DNA from 2 places in the Marinoscillum sp. 108 genome. Region 2 is predicted to be linked to the other one. Evidence: riboswitches for the same ligand, from Rfam matches in the RefSeq annotation. Region 2 holds a riboswitch; the other holds the start of a gene.
The links. A riboswitch is a leader RNA that binds a small molecule or an ion and turns the genes downstream of it on or off. The one in region 2 is predicted to bind thiamine pyrophosphate.

Region 1: linked by a shared signal. The riboswitch ahead of GV030_RS10870 (class I SAM-dependent methyltransferase) and the one ahead of GV030_RS13270 (TonB-dependent receptor) in region 2 are both predicted to bind thiamine pyrophosphate.

Annotation. Positions count from the first base shown of each region.
Region 1 is NZ_LR734808.1:2,710,804-2,719,754, forward strand. It holds gene GV030_RS10855 (PAS domain-containing hybrid sensor histidine kinase/response regulator) at 1-1,500, opposite strand, end outside; gene GV030_RS10860 (hypothetical protein) at 1,500-1,895, opposite strand; gene acs (acetate--CoA ligase) at 2,158-4,107, shown strand; TPP riboswitch at 4,162-4,257, shown strand; gene GV030_RS10870 (class I SAM-dependent methyltransferase) at 4,345-5,052, shown strand; gene GV030_RS10875 (AIR synthase-related protein) at 5,049-6,110, shown strand; gene GV030_RS10880 (thiamine phosphate synthase) at 6,107-6,715, shown strand; gene GV030_RS10885 (Trm112 family protein) at 6,712-6,981, shown strand; gene GV030_RS10890 (aldo/keto reductase) at 7,003-7,980, shown strand; gene aceA (isocitrate lyase) at 8,030-8,951, opposite strand, start outside.
Region 2 is NZ_LR734808.1:3,266,191-3,275,141, forward strand. It holds gene guaB (IMP dehydrogenase) at 1-887, opposite strand, end outside; gene pnuC (nicotinamide riboside transporter PnuC) at 975-1,574, shown strand; gene GV030_RS13265 (AAA family ATPase) at 1,571-2,089, shown strand; TPP riboswitch at 2,106-2,217, shown strand; gene GV030_RS13270 (TonB-dependent receptor) at 2,266-4,716, shown strand; gene GV030_RS13275 (DUF4136 domain-containing protein) at 4,781-5,350, opposite strand; gene GV030_RS13280 (hypothetical protein) at 5,477-6,112, shown strand; gene GV030_RS13285 (VWA domain-containing protein) at 6,106-7,923, opposite strand; gene GV030_RS13290 (RNA polymerase sigma factor) at 8,038-8,613, shown strand; gene GV030_RS13295 (energy transducer TonB) at 8,600-8,951, shown strand, end outside.

The DNA of each region.
Region 1 (8,951 bases), 560 kb from region 2:
TGCCATTTGCATAAACGTGGAGATGGTCCGGTTGCATAGCTCCTGGATGGAGAAGTCACGCTGATCAAATTCCACATGGCCTTCTTCCAGTTTGGAAAGATCAAGGATGTCATTCAATATCACCAACAAGCCCTTGGCAGAGTGTTTCATCATTTTCAGAGATTCCCGCTGATCTTCCCTTGGATTCTCTGACAGCAGGTACTCAATGGTGCCGTACAGGCCGTTCATAGGGGTGCGTATCTCATGACTCATGGTTGAGAGAAATTCTGCCTTGGTTTGAGAAGCCTTTTGCGCTTTGTCCCGGGCATCCATGAGTTGCTTTTCGTAGCGCTTTCGGTCTGAGATGTCTCTGATAAAAGACGTGAAAATAACCTCATCACCAATCTGATTGGCACCAATGGATAGCTCCAGGTCAATGAGCTTCCCCTCTTTTGAAAGCCCCACCAACTCAAATCTTCGGTTGATGGTGGGCATTTTTTGTCCTTTAAGAAAGAAATCCAACCCTCTGTCCAGGATCTCTTTTCGGTCTGGCGGTACAATGTGCTCCGAGAATTTCTTGCCAATGATCTCCTCACTTGACCATCCAAAAATGGTCTCAGCCTGATTGTTCCAAAAGGTAATCCTCCCGGAAGCATCCAGCAGAACCACTGCGTCCATGGCATTTTCCACTACAGTGTAGAGCCTTTCAGCACTCTGAGCCAGCTCCCGCTGAATCTTCTCCCGCTCGGCGATTTGTATCTGAAGTTTCTGGTTGGTTTCTTCCAGCTTTTCGGTTTTTTCCAGCAGTACACCGTGAATTTGCTCCCGGCTCAGCTGGCTCAGCTGCTGCTCATTCAGGAGGGGCTCGGGAAGAATGCCAATTAGGAGTGAAAAGCCATCAAGAAACTGATAATTGTCTGCCAATAGCTGATAAGCCTCCTGGAGCCACTCTGATATTTTGGCCTGGCCCATGGAGAGGCAGAGGTACTCATAAAGCCTGGACACTTCGTACTTTACCGTACTCCTGAATTCACTTCTGTTGAGCTGGTTAAATTTCAACTGCTCCGCAGCTTTATCCACCTGATACTTGTAGTTTTTGAGGAGCTCGTTTTTGGAGTTGCCCACCATATCGGTGTATTTGGACCATACCAGATCCACAATCAGATAAGCCAGGTCACGCTCCTGATTATTGACTGAACTAAAGATGATTCTGAAAAACAACGTGTCCACCAAATTGGGAAACCGGCCCCGCATCTCTCTTCTCAGCTGAGTTTGATATTTGGATGGATTTTTTTGTTTGTAAATAAAGGAATGTTCGAAAAGGAGATAGAGTCCTGCGGATCTGTTAAGCTGACTGTCAAAGCTTTCCTTGGCCAGGCTTTTGATCCTATTGTCCAGGTTTTCGTTCCAAATCCCTTGCGCTTCAAAGGATTTAATGTATTCGATAAAACGGTTGTGCTCTTCACGCAAGAGGTTCCCATGGGGTCGGGAACTCAATCTTTTGTAAAGGGACTTAAACATCAGGATTTACTTACCTTCCAAATCTGATAAAACCCCCACCCGGAAAGTCCCCATGTGAGAATAAGTGCAATAAACCAGGCGATAAGACCACCACTTTCACCCAGCAGGGTGTTAAATAAGTTAAACCCAAAGTGATAGTCGATCTGCATGTGAAGGTGACCCACGGCCATCACCAGAAATCCCCAGGCCAGGTAGGTCATTCCTGTCCCAAATTTTCCTCCCTTGAGGTTTTTTGCATTGAGGAAACTAAAAACAACAGCCATGATCAGGAATGGGAGTTCCAGAAGTCCAAGTGTGATATTGAAACTACTAGAGGACATTCCATCCATACTGTAAGCGGGTACATTTACGGCGAATAACGCCAGAGTGGCAATTAGGAGCTTGTTGGTCTTCATGTCTGGATTTGGTCAGTTTCATAAATATAGTCATTGGATGGATAATACGCATGACCATATTGCACGATTGTTTTCGGCCTGTCCTTGATACGACTATGAATGAAGTAACCTCTCACCAAGGATGAATAGCGACGAATGGAATATTCTTTTGGCCGTTAAGTAAATGCCGGTAAAATATTTGGCCTTTGCTTTGGGGCGGACCTGATGGAGCATTGTCAAATTGGGAATTTCACATAGGAATTGTAAGTGATATCCATGATATTTGAAGGCCTATCTAACGTTAAATTATCAAAAACATAAAAATTCAAAACACATGAGTCACAAGATTCAAACCCTGAGCGGTTATATCCATGAATATCAGAAAAGCGTTCTCCAGCCCGAAGAGTTTTGGGGGAGAGTGGCAGAGTCTTTTCATTGGAAGAAGCCATGGTCAAAGGTACTGAAGTGGGATTTTGATGGTCCAGATGTCAACTGGTTTGTAGATGGGAAAATGAACATCACAGAGAATATCCTCGATCGTCATTTGTTCATCATGGGGGATAGACCAGCCATTATCTGGGAGCCCAATGAGCCGGGAGATGAGGTCGTTACCCTTACCTATAGGGAGCTTTACCATCAGGTTTGCCAGTTTGCCAATGCACTCAAGGCGCAGGGAGTGCAGAAGGGTGATCGGGTGATTATCTATATGCCCATGGTGCCTGAGGCCGCTGTGGCGATGCTCGCCTGTGCCCGGATCGGGGCGGTGCACTCGGTAGTGTTTGCCGGATTTTCCTCCACGGCTGTAGCAGATCGAATCAACGACTGTGAAGCTAAAATGGTGCTGACCTCAGATGGGAACTACAGAGGAGCCAAGAGCATAGGAGTAAAAAGTGTGGTGGATGAGGCCCTGGAAAAGTCTACCTCAGTAGAGAAAGTGATTGTATTCAAAAGAACAGATACCGAGGTGACCATGAAGGAGGGACGGGATATTTGGTGGAGTGATGCCATCAAGGGCCAGCCCCTGGATTGCCCGGCAGAAGAAATGGACGCAGAGGATATGCTCTTTATCCTTTATACCTCAGGATCCACGGGTAAGCCTAAAGGGGTGGTGCACACCTGTGGTGGCTACATGGTCTATACCTATTACTCCTTTGTGAATGTGTTTCAGTATAATGTGGGTGATGTATACTGGTGTACGGCTGATGTTGGGTGGATCACCGGGCATTCTTACATCGTATATGGCCCGTTGTTGGCTGGTGCCACCACGCTCATGTTCGAGGGAGTACCCACTTACCCGCATGTTGGTCGTTTTTGGGAGATCATCGATAAGCACAAGGTCAATCAGTTTTATACAGCGCCTACGGCCATTCGTGCCCTTCAGGCCTATGGGTTGGAGCCGCTGGAGCCGTACAAGATGGACACTCTGAAGGTGATAGGATCTGTAGGGGAGCCTATCAATGAGGAGGCCTGGCACTGGTACCACGATCATGTGGGTAAAGGAAACTGCCCCTTGGTAGATACCTGGTGGCAAACGGAAACCGGAGGTATCATGATAGCGCCAATTGCTGGGGTGACCCCCAACAAACCCGCGCATGCCTCGTTGCCCCTGCCCGGGGTGCAGCCAATCATTGTTGATACCGAGGGAAAGGAGCTTCATGGAAACAATGTGGAGGGAAACCTATGTATCAAGTTCCCATGGCCCGGTATGATCAGAACCACCTATGGGGATCATGATCGATGCAAACAGACCTATTTTTCCACTTACAAGGGACTCTACTTTACAGGAGATGGAGCCAAGAGGGACCATGATGGCTATTTGAGAATCCTGGGTCGTGTAGATGATGTGATCAATGTGTCAGGTCACAGAATGGGCACTGCCGAAGTAGAAAATGCTATCAATGAGCATCCTAAGGTGATCGAGTCCGCTGTGGTGGGCTACCCTCATGATGTGAAAGGTCAGGGGATTTATGCCTACGTGATCTGTGACATGGAGGGCCGCTCAGAAGAGAGTTTGAAAAATGAAATCAGGGAAACCGTGAGCAAGATTATCGGGCCAATTGCCAAACCTGATAAGGTGCAGATTGTTCCCGGACTGCCTAAAACCCGCTCCGGAAAAATCATGCGCAGGATTCTCCGAAAGGTAGCTTCTGGGGAAGCAGATCAGTTGGGTGATACTTCCACCCTGCTCAATCCTGAGGTGGTAGAAGCTATTGTGAACGGAGCAAGTAAATAAATTGATGGAAAGGAGCCGGATTCCTTTTTGGTTCTGGTTTTAGCGTATAGATTTGAAGTAACCACGGGGTGCCGTTATTCGGCTGAGATGATACCCGTTGAACCTGATCTGGGTAATGCCAGCGTAGGAATATCGGTTGACTCGTAGTAAGATTATAAAGTCATTAGTATAAACCGTATTGTCCGCGCATGCCTGGACGGTACGGTTTTTTTTATTCCATTTTTTAAAAATGATGAGATGGCTTTTGATGAGTTAGTAAAACAGAACCTGACCAATTGGCAGGGCAGAAAAGAGTGGTTTTTCAACCGCGAACACACCGATACCTATGAGCTCTGGTACGAGGGGCGGTATAAGCGTGCTGAGATTTTTCAGAAAAAAATTATTGCGGATCGGCTTCAAAAGGACCCCAGGGTGAAGACACTTCTCGAGTTTGGATGTGGGACCACACGATTCACCAGGTGGTGGCACGAGATTGGGATAGAGGCTACCGGTGGTGATTTGAGTCCCTTCATGCTGGCTCAGGGCAGACAGCTCTTCGGAGGTGACCTGGTGCTGGCAGACTCTCATCACATGCCCTTTCGTGACAACACCTTCGATGCGGTGGCCTTCATTACCACTTTTGAATACTATAAAGACCCGGTGAAGGTGATTAGGGAGGCGGCCCGTGTGGGCAAACACGGGATAGTCTTCGGGATGATGAACAGAAACACGCCCAAATATGTGCGCCGCAGGATGCAGCAGATGGTTGGTAAGAATCCTTTTTATGTAACGGCCAATTTTTACACCCCAAAATCATTACTCAAAGTGATTGATATCGCTCTCCAGGGGGAAGATTATACGGTAGAATGGCAGTGTACAGGATTGCCCAAGTGGTTTCCCGTACAGGAATGGCATGTGCCAGTAGGTGATTTTTTCGGTGTTTATGTCAAAAGGAATCAACCATGATTTCAGGATTTCCGGATACAGGCAAAATCCAGGAGGATTTTCTCAAAAGCCACGTTTTCCCATCCACCGGGGCTGTGAGACAGGAGGTGGTAAGCGGCCCTCAATATGGCGTGGATGTAAGTGTCATAGCGCTTCATGGAGGTCAGTCGCTTGTCACGGCTACTGACCCTGCCACTTTAATTCCAACACTCGGGTTGCAGGAATCGGCATGGTTGACGGTTCATTTGGTAGCATCGGATGTGGCCACAGCAGGGTGTTTGCCCCAGTATGCTCAGTTTTGCCTCAACTTACCGGAAACCTTCACAGCGGCTGAGTTTCACTCCTATTGGAATCACATCAGTACTTATTGTGATCAGCTGGGAGTGGCCATTACTGGTGGGCATACCGGAAGGATTGCTGGTCAGAATAGTACCATTTCAGGAGGAGTGACCATGATGAGCACTATGCCCTCGGAAGAGGTTTTGCTGAGCCGGATGGCTCGTCCTGGCGATAGTCTCATTCTGGTGAAGGAGCCAGCCATTATTAGCACCGCCATCCTGGCCCTTAGCTTTCCCGAAACAATACTTAAGAAATGTGGCAAGGAGGTACTGGAGGCTGGTCAGGCACTCTTCTATGCATCATCAGCGGTAGATGCCGCCATGTCAGCTATTTCTGTCGGGATTCACTCGGAGGGTGTGCGAGCGATTCATGACATCACCGAGGGGGGTGTGATGGGAGCCATATGGGAAATGATGACGGCTGCAGGGTGTGGAGTTCAGGTGGATGTAGCAGCCCTTCCCCGGGGGTACGCTCAGGACAGTATTTGTGGGGCTTTTGGTATTGATCCTCTTCGTAGTGTAGGTGCAGGTGCGTTGCTTCTGGCGGTAGCTCCGGGGCGGGTGTCCGGGATTATTAATCAGTTGCATCAGGACGGCCACCAGGCGGTTAAGATTGGGGAAGTCACGGAGGAAAGGGCCGGCAGATGGCTGGCTGGAGAAGTACCTAGTCCATTGACTCCCCCGGGTGTTGATCCTTATTGGGCGGCTTTTTTAGACGCTCTAAATCGCGGATGGAAATGAAGCCGAAGCTAAAGGGAGTTTATTTAGTGCTGGATCCTGCTGAGGGGTTTGACGCCTTGGAAAACAGATTACTCCATATTCTGAGTGGAGGCATAGGTGCCATCCAGGTGTGGGATCACTGGCATCCGGATCAGGATCGTCACGAGTTTCTATACAGGTTGCAAGCGGTGTGTGGTCAGGTACCTATTCTGATCAACAACAATCTGGAGCTGGCCTCCCTACCGGGCATTCAGGGTGTCCATTTCGACAGGGAGGAGGATTTACCGAGCCCGGAATGCACTTTCAAAAAGATAATTGGCCTTACAGTGAGTACACATGCCGACTGGGTGGCCCTCAGAAAAAAAGGTGTAGACTATATCAGTTTTTGTGCGATGTATCCCTCCTCATCGGTGGATACCTGTGAGCTGGTATCCCCGGATGTTGTGCGGGAGGCCTGTGAGCATTTTGACGGTTCGGTATTCGCATCCGGGGGGATCAGTCTTGAAAACGCCGGAGTAATAGCATCGCTTGGAGTGTCAGGGGTTGCCCTGATATCCGCATTGTGGAAAGCAGAGAATCCGCTGGACACGACCATAAAGTTTAATCAAATCATATCAAAACCATGAAGAAAGCATTTTTCAAGAAATTGTGTTGCCCTTTGGATAAGAGCGATCTGGAAATAAAAGTGATCAAGGAAGCTGGTCAGGAGATACTCGAAGGGCTCATGACCTGCACCTCCTGTGGCAGGTATTATCCCATTGTACATGGTATTCCGATCATGTCGCCTGATGAATACCGTGAGCCGGCCCTGGAAACTCCCATACTGGAGCGATGGGGACTGGGAAAGGGAGAAGTCACCAATTTCCGGCTGACCGAGAAGGTAGAATCGTAGTGTTTTTTTAGCTTCGAACATATGGAATACAGAATGTTCGGAGAATCAGGGTGCAGTGTATCATGTATGGGGCTCGGCCTTGCGGCACTGGGCAGGCCCGGCTATATCAACCTGGGTCACCGCGAAGACCTGGGGAGTGAGTATGATCCATCTAAAATGGAAGCTCAAACACATGCGATGCTTTCCCTGGCCAGAGCCCAGGGGATTAATTATTTTGATGCTGCTCAATCTTATGGAAAGGCGGAAACTTTCCTGAGCACATGGCTTATGGCCCACCCTCGGGAAGAGGTGGTGGTCGGGTCAAAATGGGGATACTACTACACCGCGGACTGGTCCGTGCAGGCGGATAAGCATGAAGTGAAGGAGCATACTCTGGAGCGTTTGAATCTGCAATGGCCGGAGAGCGAGCAGCGTTTGGGCACCGCACTGAAAATTTATCAGATTCACTCAGCCACCCTGGAGAGTGGTGTATTGGAGAACAGGGCAGTACTGCAGCGTCTGGAGGAAATTCGGGAGATGGGTTATGTGATCGGACTTTCTCTGAGCGGCGTCCAGCAAAGTGTGGTGTTGGAGAAGGCCCTTGCGGTGCAGGTGGGAGGAAAGCCACTTTTTGGCTCAGTGCAGGCCACCTATAATTGTTTGGAGCAGTCTGCTGGCGAGGCCTTGCAAAAGGCCTTTGATCGGGGATTGGGAGTAATTGTCAAAGAGGGACTGGCCAATGGCAGGTTGACAAGCAGGAGTACCGGGGCTTATTTAAAGACCCTCACAGATATGGCCCAGAGCTATCAGGTTACCGAGGATGCCATTGCACTGGCTTACGTCCTGAGCAAGCCATTTGTGTCAGTGGTGCTGAGTGGTGCGGCTGTTCCGGCACATCTCATTTCCAATGTTAAAGGTTCTGAAATCAAACTCTCTCAGCAAGACATCAGGGTATTGGATGGCCTGAAGGTGAAACCAGAGCATTATTGGGCTGAGCGAGCCAGCCTGGCCTGGAACTAGAAAAACCGACCCAGAGGGCCGGTTTTTACAAACTCAGGAACACATTATTTTAAAATTGCTCCACTTCAGTGCTTCCCTCCATGGCTACGGTGGAAGCCCTTCCTTGCTGTACGGTATTCTGAATGGCGTCAAAATAACCCGTACCCACAAAGGCCTGATGTTTCACAGCTTTGAAACCTGAGTCCAGCAGCGCAAACTCCCGCTCCTGAAGCTCGGAATACCCGGCCATACCACGCTCCTTGTAAGCTTTGGAGAGCTCAAACATGGAAGTGTTGAGTGCGTGGAATCCTGCCAGCGTGATAAACTGAAACTTGTATCCCATTTCTGCAAGGTTTTCCCTGAAGGTAAACATCTCGGATTTAGTCAGGTGTGCTGCCCAGTTGAACGATGGTGAGCAATTGTAAGCCAGCATCTGATCAGGAAACTCCGCTTTGATGGCCTGCGCAAATTCTCTGGCCAGACCCAAATCCGGGTTGGATGTTTCCATCCATAGGAGGTCTGAGTAGGGCGCGTAAGCCAGTCCCCTGGCGATTCCGGCTTCTACTCCATTGGTCACTTCAAAGAAACCCTCATTGGTGCGACCTCCTGTCAGGAACCGGTGGTCACGCTTGTCAATATCAGAAGTGATAAGCGTGGCGGCATCTGCATCCGTCCTGGCAATCAACAGCGTTGGTGTGTTCATCACATCTGCGGCCAGGCGAGCTGCTACCAGCTTGTCAATGGCCTCCTGCGTGGGTACCAGTACCTTTCCGCCCAGGTGACCACACTTCTTGGCTGAGCTCAGTTGGTCTTCGAAGTGGACACCCGCAGCTCCGGCTTCTATCATGGCTTTCATCAGCTCAAAGGCGTTCAGGTTTCCTCCGAATCCGGCTTCTGCATCAGCAACGATGGGCGCCAGCCAGTCAATGCTGCTGTCTCCATTCAGGTTTTCGATCTGATCTCTTCGGAGTAGGGCATTGTTGATGCGCTTA
Region 2 (8,951 bases):
GCATCAGCTCCGGCTGCTGCCAGCGCCTCTGCCGCTTCATAGGTAGCAATGTTGCCCACGATGAGTTCCAGATCCGGAAAAGCTTTCTTGACGTTTTTAGCTGCGTCGATTACGCCTTTGGAGTGACCGTGAGCAGTGTCTATGCTCACCACGTCCACACCCGCATTTACCAATGCCTTGATCCGATCTACCATGTCTGGAGTCACACCCACAGCTGCGCCTACTCTCAGTCGGCCGTATTCGTCCTTGCAGGCATTAGGGCGGTCTTTGTTTTTCAGGATATCCTTGTAGGTGATAAGCCCTGTGAGTTTGCCGTCTTTATCGATGATTGGCAACTTTTCTATCTTATATTCTTGCAGAATTTGCTCGGCTTCCTTCAGACCCACTTCCACTTCTGCTGTGACGAGATTTTCTGTGGTCATGATCTCCCGGATCGGGCGCTTCATGTTTTTCTGAAACCTCAAATCACGGTTGGTAATGATCCCGATCAATTTCTTATTTTGGTCGATGACAGGTATTCCTCCAATTTTATTTTCGCGCATGATCTTTTCTGCATCTCCGGCCACACTATCGTGAGAGAGGGTGATGGGATCGAGAATCATTCCACTTTGAGATCGCTTCACTTTGCGCACCTGTGCGGCTTGCTGGTCGGCAGGCATGTTCTTATGAATAAAACCCAGACCGCCTTCCAGCGCCATGGCAATAGCCAGCTCAGCTTCGGTCACCGTATCCATAGCAGCGGACACAAGTGGGATATTCAGCCTAATATTGCGGGTAATTCTGGTGGAAGTGTCGGTATCTCTGGGGAGGATTTCAGAGTAACCTGGAAGGAGAAGCACATCATCATAGGTTAGTGCTTCAAAGAGGAATTTATCGTCGAGATTCATGCAAACAATATTTGTTATTATTTGCCGGGCAAAATTAACTGGTCTTATAGAGATTGCGAAACTTAATGTGATTTATAATTTACAGGCATGAATGAATTCTTCTCGCAGCTACTGGAACAGATGTATCAGACTACATGGCTGGAAGCTGTGGCGGTGTTTTTTGGGTTGTTGAGTGTGTGGTATTCCAAGCAGGAAAATATTTTGGTGTATCCCACCGGTATCGTGTCCGTGCTGATTTATATCTACCTCACACTTGAATATAAGCTGTATGCCGATATGGGTATTAATGGATATTATTTTGTGATGAGTGTGTATGGCTGGTATCATTGGACCGATAGCGAGAATAAGCCGCAGATTCCTATTACAAGTAATAGCAAAAAGCAAAATGTGATCAGTATTTTGTTCTTCATTGTGTCTTTCATTGTGATCAGAACCGTTTTGGTTTACTTCACCGATAGCGATGTGCCCAACTGGGATTCCATTACCTCATCATTTGCCCTGGTAGGTATGTGGCTGATGGCCGAAAAGAAAATTGAGAACTGGATTGCCTGGATCATTGCAGATATTATTTCGGTGCCGCTTTACTTGTATAAAGGATTGCCATTTACAGCTTTTCAGTTTTTTGTGTTTACAGTACTGGCCACCTGGGGGTATTTTTCATGGAGAAAAACGTTGCTTAAGTCATGATCAGAAAGATAGCGATAATTGGTCCCGAGTCTACCGGGAAAAGTGAGTTGTGCCAGCATCTGGCACGGATTTACGATACCGAATGGGTGCCGGAGTACGCTCGTTTTTATCTGGACAGACTAGAGGGAGAATACCAAAAAGAGGATCTTCTGCATATAGCGCAGGGCCAGATGGCCTGGGAAGATGATAAGGCCGAGCAGGCCAGTGGGTATCTTTTTTGTGATACCAACCTCATTGTGATGAAGGTCTGGAGTGAGCACAAGTATGGTGAAGCCGACCCCTGGATACTGGAGGAGTTGGAGAGGCGCCAGTACGATTTTTACCTGCTGGGTAATATAGACTTGATTTGGCGGCCTGATCCGCAGCGTGAGCACCCCAAGTTGAGAAAGCACTTTTTTGATGTATACGAAACCTACCTGAAGGAGCATGACCTGCCGTATGCCATTGTATCAGGGATCGAAGACCTCAGGGTCAAATGTGCTCAGGATTTAATCGAGGATTTCTTCAACAAATAGTTTTGGCCTAAGTTTGCGGCTACAAAAGGGGTGCCTTACGGATTCTAAAAGGAGTCTATCGGGCTGAGATCATACCCAAATAACCTGATCCGGATAATGCCGGCGTAGGGAAGTATGATAAACCAGTAGGGAAGTTCCCCGCTTTCCGTATGGTTAAATGTTAACAACAATTTAAAATGAAAGTTTTTTGGATGTCAATGCTGGCAATGACCGCTGTATTCAGTGCGTTTGGTCAGTTCACTGTGGATGGCAAGGTAGTCACCGAAGCGGGTGAATCTTTGCCCGGAGCCAACGTATGGCTGAACCAGTCTAAGTATGCCACCTCTACAGATGGGGATGGTATTTTTATGTTGAGCAAGGTGCCAGCGGGTACTTTTGAGTTGAGTGTTTCTTTTGTGGGCTACGAAACCTACACGAAAGTACTGAAGGTGAATGAAAACGTTTCTCTGGAGATTTCGCTGAATGAGAATGTGATTAAAGGCGAGGAGGTTTTTGTTTACGCTACCCGGGCTAATGAGAAAACACCCACCACTTTTTCAAACATTTCCAACAAGGAGATAGAAGGCCGAAACATGGGCCAGGACCTGCCTTTTATTCTGCAGCATACGCCCTCTATGGTGGTGACCTCCGATGCAGGAAATGGTGTAGGCTATACAGGGATCAGGATCCGGGGGAGCGACCCCACACGAATCAACGTGACCGTAAATGGTGTGCCGATCAATGATTCGGAATCGCATGGTACGTTTTGGGTAAACATGCCGGACATGGCCTCTTCTGTCAACAACATTCAGATTCAGCGTGGGGTGGGTACGTCCACCAATGGTGCGGCAGCCTTCGGTGCTTCCGTAAACCTGCAAACGGACATGCCTTCTCAGGAGGCTTACGCCAAAGTGGACAATAGTTTTGGGTCATTCAATACCTGGAAACACACGGTAGAAATGAATACCGGTCTGATTAACAAAAAATGGGCTTTTCAGGGGCGATTGTCACAGATATCCTCTGACGGATACCTGGATCGTGCATCGGCCGATCTGAAGTCTTACTACCTGTCTGGCGGGTACTATGGAGATAAGACTACCGTGAAAGCTGTGGTTTTTGCAGGCAAGGAAGTGACTTATCAGGCCTGGTGGGGTACTCCTGAGGCCCGGCTGAACAATGACGTGGACGGGATGATGGAGGTCATTGCCAACAATGGACTCTCCGACGAACAGGCGGATAATCTGCTCAACTCAGGACGCACCTACAACTACTATCAGTATGACAATGAAGTGGACAACTATCAGCAAGACCACTATCAGCTCCATTTAAGTCATGTTTTCAATCCTAATTTCAATGTGAACGGAGCCCTGCACTATACCTACGGACGTGGGTACTATGAGCAGTACAGAGCGGATGATGACCTGGCGGACTACGCGTTGCCGGATGTAGTGATTGGTGACAGCACCATCTCATCCACAGACCTGATTCGTCGCAGATGGCTGGACAACGACTTTTATGGATTCACCTTTTCAGCTAACTACACTAAGGAGAAATGGGATTTGTCTTTTGGAGGTGCCTGGAACAAATATGATGGGGATCATTTTGGTGAAATCATCTGGGCACAGTATGCCAGTACCAGTGCCATTCGGGATCGTTATTATGACAATTTCGGAAGGAAAACCGATTTCAATGTTTACCTGAAGGGAAACTATCAGGTAGCTCCTAAAGTGAACCTCTTTGCAGATGCACAGGTCAGAATGCTGGATTATCACACGAAGGGAGTGGACAGCGACCTGAGGAATATAGATACAGGAGACACTTACGCCTTTTTCAACCCAAAGGTGGGCATGACCTATTTGGTGAAGCGGGGCGAAAGTTTTTATGCCTCTTACGCCGTGGGCAACCGGGAGCCGGTGCGTGGTGATTTTGTAGATGCTGCCGAGGGTCAGATTCCAAAGGCAGAGACCATGCGCAACCTGGAGGTTGGGTATCGTAAAGCTGCAGGGAATTATAGCTATTCAGCCAACTACTACCTCATGGATTATGAAAACCAACTGGTGCTCACCGGTGCGGTGAATGATGTGGGTTCATCCATACGGGTCAATGTGCCTGATAGCTACCGGATGGGTGTGGAGCTTGTGGGAGCGGTGAAGGTGATGGACGCCCTGACCCTGTCTGGAAATCTGACCCTCAGTAAAAACAAGATTGCCAACTTTACAGAGGTGATTTACGACTATGGTCCGGCCTTTGACGAGTACAACGAAATCCAAAATGAATACACCGATACTGACATCTCATTCTCTCCCAATGTGATTGGTGGCACGCAGATTGGTTACAAGCCACTGAGCTTCCTGGAGATTTCTTTGTTGAGCAAGTATGTGAGTAAGCAGTATCTGGACAATACGTCTAATGATGATCGCAGCATTGATGCCTACTTTGTGAATGACCTGAAAATGGATCTCACGTTTGCCAGCAAGCAGGTGAAGCAAATTGGCATCTCACTTTTGGTGAATAACATTTTCGATGTGCAATATGTGAGCAATGGCTACACCTTTGGCTATGCCGGAGGAGACTATGTGGTGCGTGAAAATTACTATTACCCTCAGGCGGGGACTAATTTCATGCTGGCCTTATCACTGAAGTTTTAAGTGTCAAAAAAAGCCTTCGGAATATGGATTCCGAAGGCTTTTTTATTTGGAGTCGTTTTTATTTTTACTGGTAGCTGGCCGCTAGTAGTCGGTATTGATTCAAAATACTGCGTACCGAATACCGCACGTCTTTAGAGAAATAAGTTCTGTCATCGAATAGCCCACTGGCATAGCCCTGCCAGATGACACCATTGGACTTGCGGTCTACAAAGTCAATCAGTAGGGTGCCTTTCTTAAGTTCATAGGCTTTATTGGTATACTTCGCTTCACGGATGTACTCCAGGTTGTTTTCATTCTCAGCGCGCTCTGCGTACAGGGCATCCCAGCTCTCCAGCTCCAGCTGCTCGTAGCCTTTGAAAGACATGTCGTTGGAGAATACTTTGTAAGCAATGTAAATTGAGGGCTTATCGGATTTTTTATAGCCTTGAGAAATCATCCTACGTTCAATTTCTCTTTTGATCATGCTGTCACTAAGGCCATTGTAGTTTACGGTGTCTCCCAGGTTTAGAAAATTGAAGGTATCGTAGCGCTTAAATTTCCCGCGATAACTGTAATCATACTCTACGATAAATTCCCGCTCTGCCATGCATCCGGAGAGCAGGATAAACGAGGTAATAATGAGCAAATTTTTCATTTTTGTAGAAATTTGGCGGGGTTTGGTGAAACGTTCTTATCTATTAAATTCTTTACAAACTGTTTTTGTTTTGGATTTCTGTTATTTAAACACTTATAATTTAGCACCGAATTTTAATATTTCCGAATGTCATCACACCACATTGTCAGAGATCAGCAGGAACCGGCCTTAATTTTGCACCGCCTGGACTCCTTTCCGGTCTCACATTTGCATGCACTCCTGGAGTGGTCACCGACGGTGATCTGTTGTGAACCGGGTATTGATAAATACACCAGTCTGGGCCATAAGCTGGATTTTGCACTGGTGAGTTTAAACCGTTTTGAAAGCTGGAAAGGCCGCCTGGATAATCAACAGCCCGTTAAAATCATCGCCATTGACGATTCCCACTTCTTAATGACCGGGCTGACAGTACTCCAAAAGGAAGGTCATCGTGCGGTGAATATCATCACAGATGAAGCGTCGGTCTTTGATGTGATCCAATTGCTTACCCAGTGGCTCAACCAGTTGGATCTGGTGGTATTTACAGAAAAACAAAAGTTCCTTTTTGTCAAGAATGAGACATTCAAAAAATGGCTGCCTGCCGGTACGCGGCTTACATTGATGGCCCTGAGTGAGGATTCGAGATGGGATGTCGTGGGATTTCAGGAAGATGTGAAAGCCTCACATGATCAGGAGTTGGAGGTGGTCAAGGCAAAAGAAGGGGAGGCTGAGATCCACTGCAGCCATCCCCCTTACTTGGTGGTTGAGGATTTAGATTACTGAATCCTGTTAGCAATGTTTACCAGTTTGATAAACTCTGCTCTGTAGCCGAATTCGTCCACCCCGACAGACTGGTGGGCCATGGTGAGTATTTTGCTGAATGTGAGATTTCCCTTAAATTCTGAATCTCTCAACACCATCCCGAAGCTGGCTACCGTGGCCGACCAGTTGAGGTTTTCGTCTTCATCAAATGTGCTGTCATTGGCCAAAGGCTGTTCTATGAGTTGACTGGTATTTTTATTTGGCTCCTTGTATCTGAATTTTACGGTCAGTAACTCATCTGTATCTCCCGTGATGGTCTGCGACTGGTACTTCAGGTCATCTACCTCTTTGGTGAAATTGCTTTTGACTCCCACCGGAATGATTTCGTAAAGAGCGGTCACCGTGTGCCCACTCCCCAGCTCGCCAGCATCTTTTTTGTCATCGTTGAAGTCCTCATCATTGAGCTTTCTGTTTTCATAGCCTATCAGGCGGTAGGCCTGCACCACATTGGGGTTAAACTCCACCTGAATTTTCACGTCTTTGGCGATCGTGAAAAGAGTACCACCAAACTCTGTCACCAATACTTTTTTGGCTTCCAGGATGTTGTCGATGTAGGCATAGTTGCCGTTGCCTTTGTCAGCCAGGGTTTCCATTTTAGAATCTTTGTAATTGCCCATACCAAAGCCCAGTACGGTTAGGAATACACCCTCCTCCCGTTTTTCTTCGATGAGGCGCTGCATCTCTCCATTGCTAGAGGCCCCAATATTGAAGTCTCCATCGGTGGCCAATATCACCCGGTTGTTGCCACCCTCCACAAAATGCTCCTTCGCAACTTTGTACGCCAGTTTGATGCCGGCACCACCAGCGGTGGAGCCCCCTGCTTCCAGATTTTCCAGTGCTTCGATGATTGCAGGCTTATTCGCTCCGTCTGTAGGAGGCAGCACCAGCCCCGCAGCGCCTGCGTAGACCACTATGGCCACCTTATCCTGCGGACGTAGTTCATTGGTCAACATTTTTAGACTGGAGACGAGGAGTGGTAGTTTGTTGGGAGCGTTCATGGAGCCGGAGACATCCAGCAGGAAAACGATGTTGGATGGCGGAAGCTGCTCCATGGCCAGTTTTTTCCCCTGAATGCCAATTTTCACCAACAGGTGATCCTCATTCCAGGGAGCTCTGGTTTTAGCAGTGTGTATGGCAAAGGGTTTGTCGTCTTTAGGCCCTTCATAGTCGTAATGAAAGTAGTTGATCATCTCTTCTATGCGTACGGCATCTTTGGGCGGTAGCTGACCCATGTGGAGAAAGCGGCGCATGTTGCTGTAGGAAGCGGCGTCCACATCTATTGAAAAAGTAGAAAGTGGCTTATCGGCACTTTTGTGGAAGATATTTTCCTCAATGGCGTCATAGGATTCGGTGTTGTGAAATGGGTTGGACTCACCTACCATGTAGGAAGGGCCAGCGGCCCTTGATACTGCCCCTGTGGCATTCAATCGCTTACGTAAGGAAGATGATGAAGCATCCTGAAGTACTACTTCTTGTAACTGTTGCACATCGGTGTAGAGGATCACGTTGATTTGTTGTTTTTTTCCGACGCGGATTTCTTCAGTTTGAAAGCCCACGAATGAAAAGACCAGGGTGCTGTTGGTATCATTTACCTGAATGGAGTACTTTCCATACTTGTCCGTTTGTGCGCCGTTCGTTGTTCCCTTTTCTACTATGGTTACCCCAGGAAGCGGGTTGCCGGATTCGTCATAAACTGAACCGGTTATTGGGAGGGTCATGGCATTCAGACTGAAAACCATCACCATGCTGAGAAGTAATAAGAGCTTTTTCATATCGGTATCATATTTGATTTGTATTCTTGAGATGTGATACCGACCTTAATTCCATAAGTGGAGTGAAATTATTTCCCTACTTAATTTTTAACTGACTGTAAAACAACAGGTTATTTGAAATTTATTTCTTCAAATAAGGACGAACAACCGGATGAAGCACTGCTCATCCGCTACCAACAGACTGGCGATAAGGCTTTGATTGGAGCACTTTTCAGCAGGTATGTGCATCTGGTGTATGGACTTTGCCTGAAGTACCTGAAAGATCGGGATGGCGCACAGGATGCGGTGATGACCATTTTTGAATCTCTTTTTAAAAAGCTTCTGGACCATGACGTAAAGTATTTCAAGAGCTGGCTCTATATGGTGGCTAAAAATCACTGTCTCATGGAGCTTCGCAAAGCCGGAACCAGCAAAGATTTGAATGGATCAATTATGGAAAATGAGGTGTTTTTGCATCCAATAGAAGAAATGCCTACCGATGTGACCGATGACCTTGATGCCATGGAAAAATGCCTGGAACAGCTACGGGATGATCAACAAAAATGCTTGCGGATGTTTTATTTGCAAGAGCTGAGTTACGAAGAGGTGAGTACGAAAACCACTTTTGCGCTGAAAAAGGTGAAGAGCTATATCCAAAATGGGAAGAGAAATTTGAAAATCTGTATAGAAAAGCAACATGCCGACAGGTAGAAAACATAGCACATTAACCAGAGAGCAGATCCGGAACTATCTGGAGGGAAAACTGACGGGCAAAAATGCCCATGCGGTGGAGCGTCAGTTGCTCAATGATCCTTTTGACGAGGAGGCTATGGAAGGATATGCACTGTTTGATCCAGAACTTACCGAAACGGATCTGGATGGGCTGATGAAAAGGGTGGCAGCAAGGTCCAAAAAGCGCCAGAGTTATGCGTGGCGTTGGGCAGCTACTTTCGCACTCCTTGCGGTGGCTGCTGTGGTTGTTTGGTTGGTGGTACCGTCCTTAGACCCTGCCAGTGACCAGCTATCCCTGAAAGAAGAAGACAAACAGG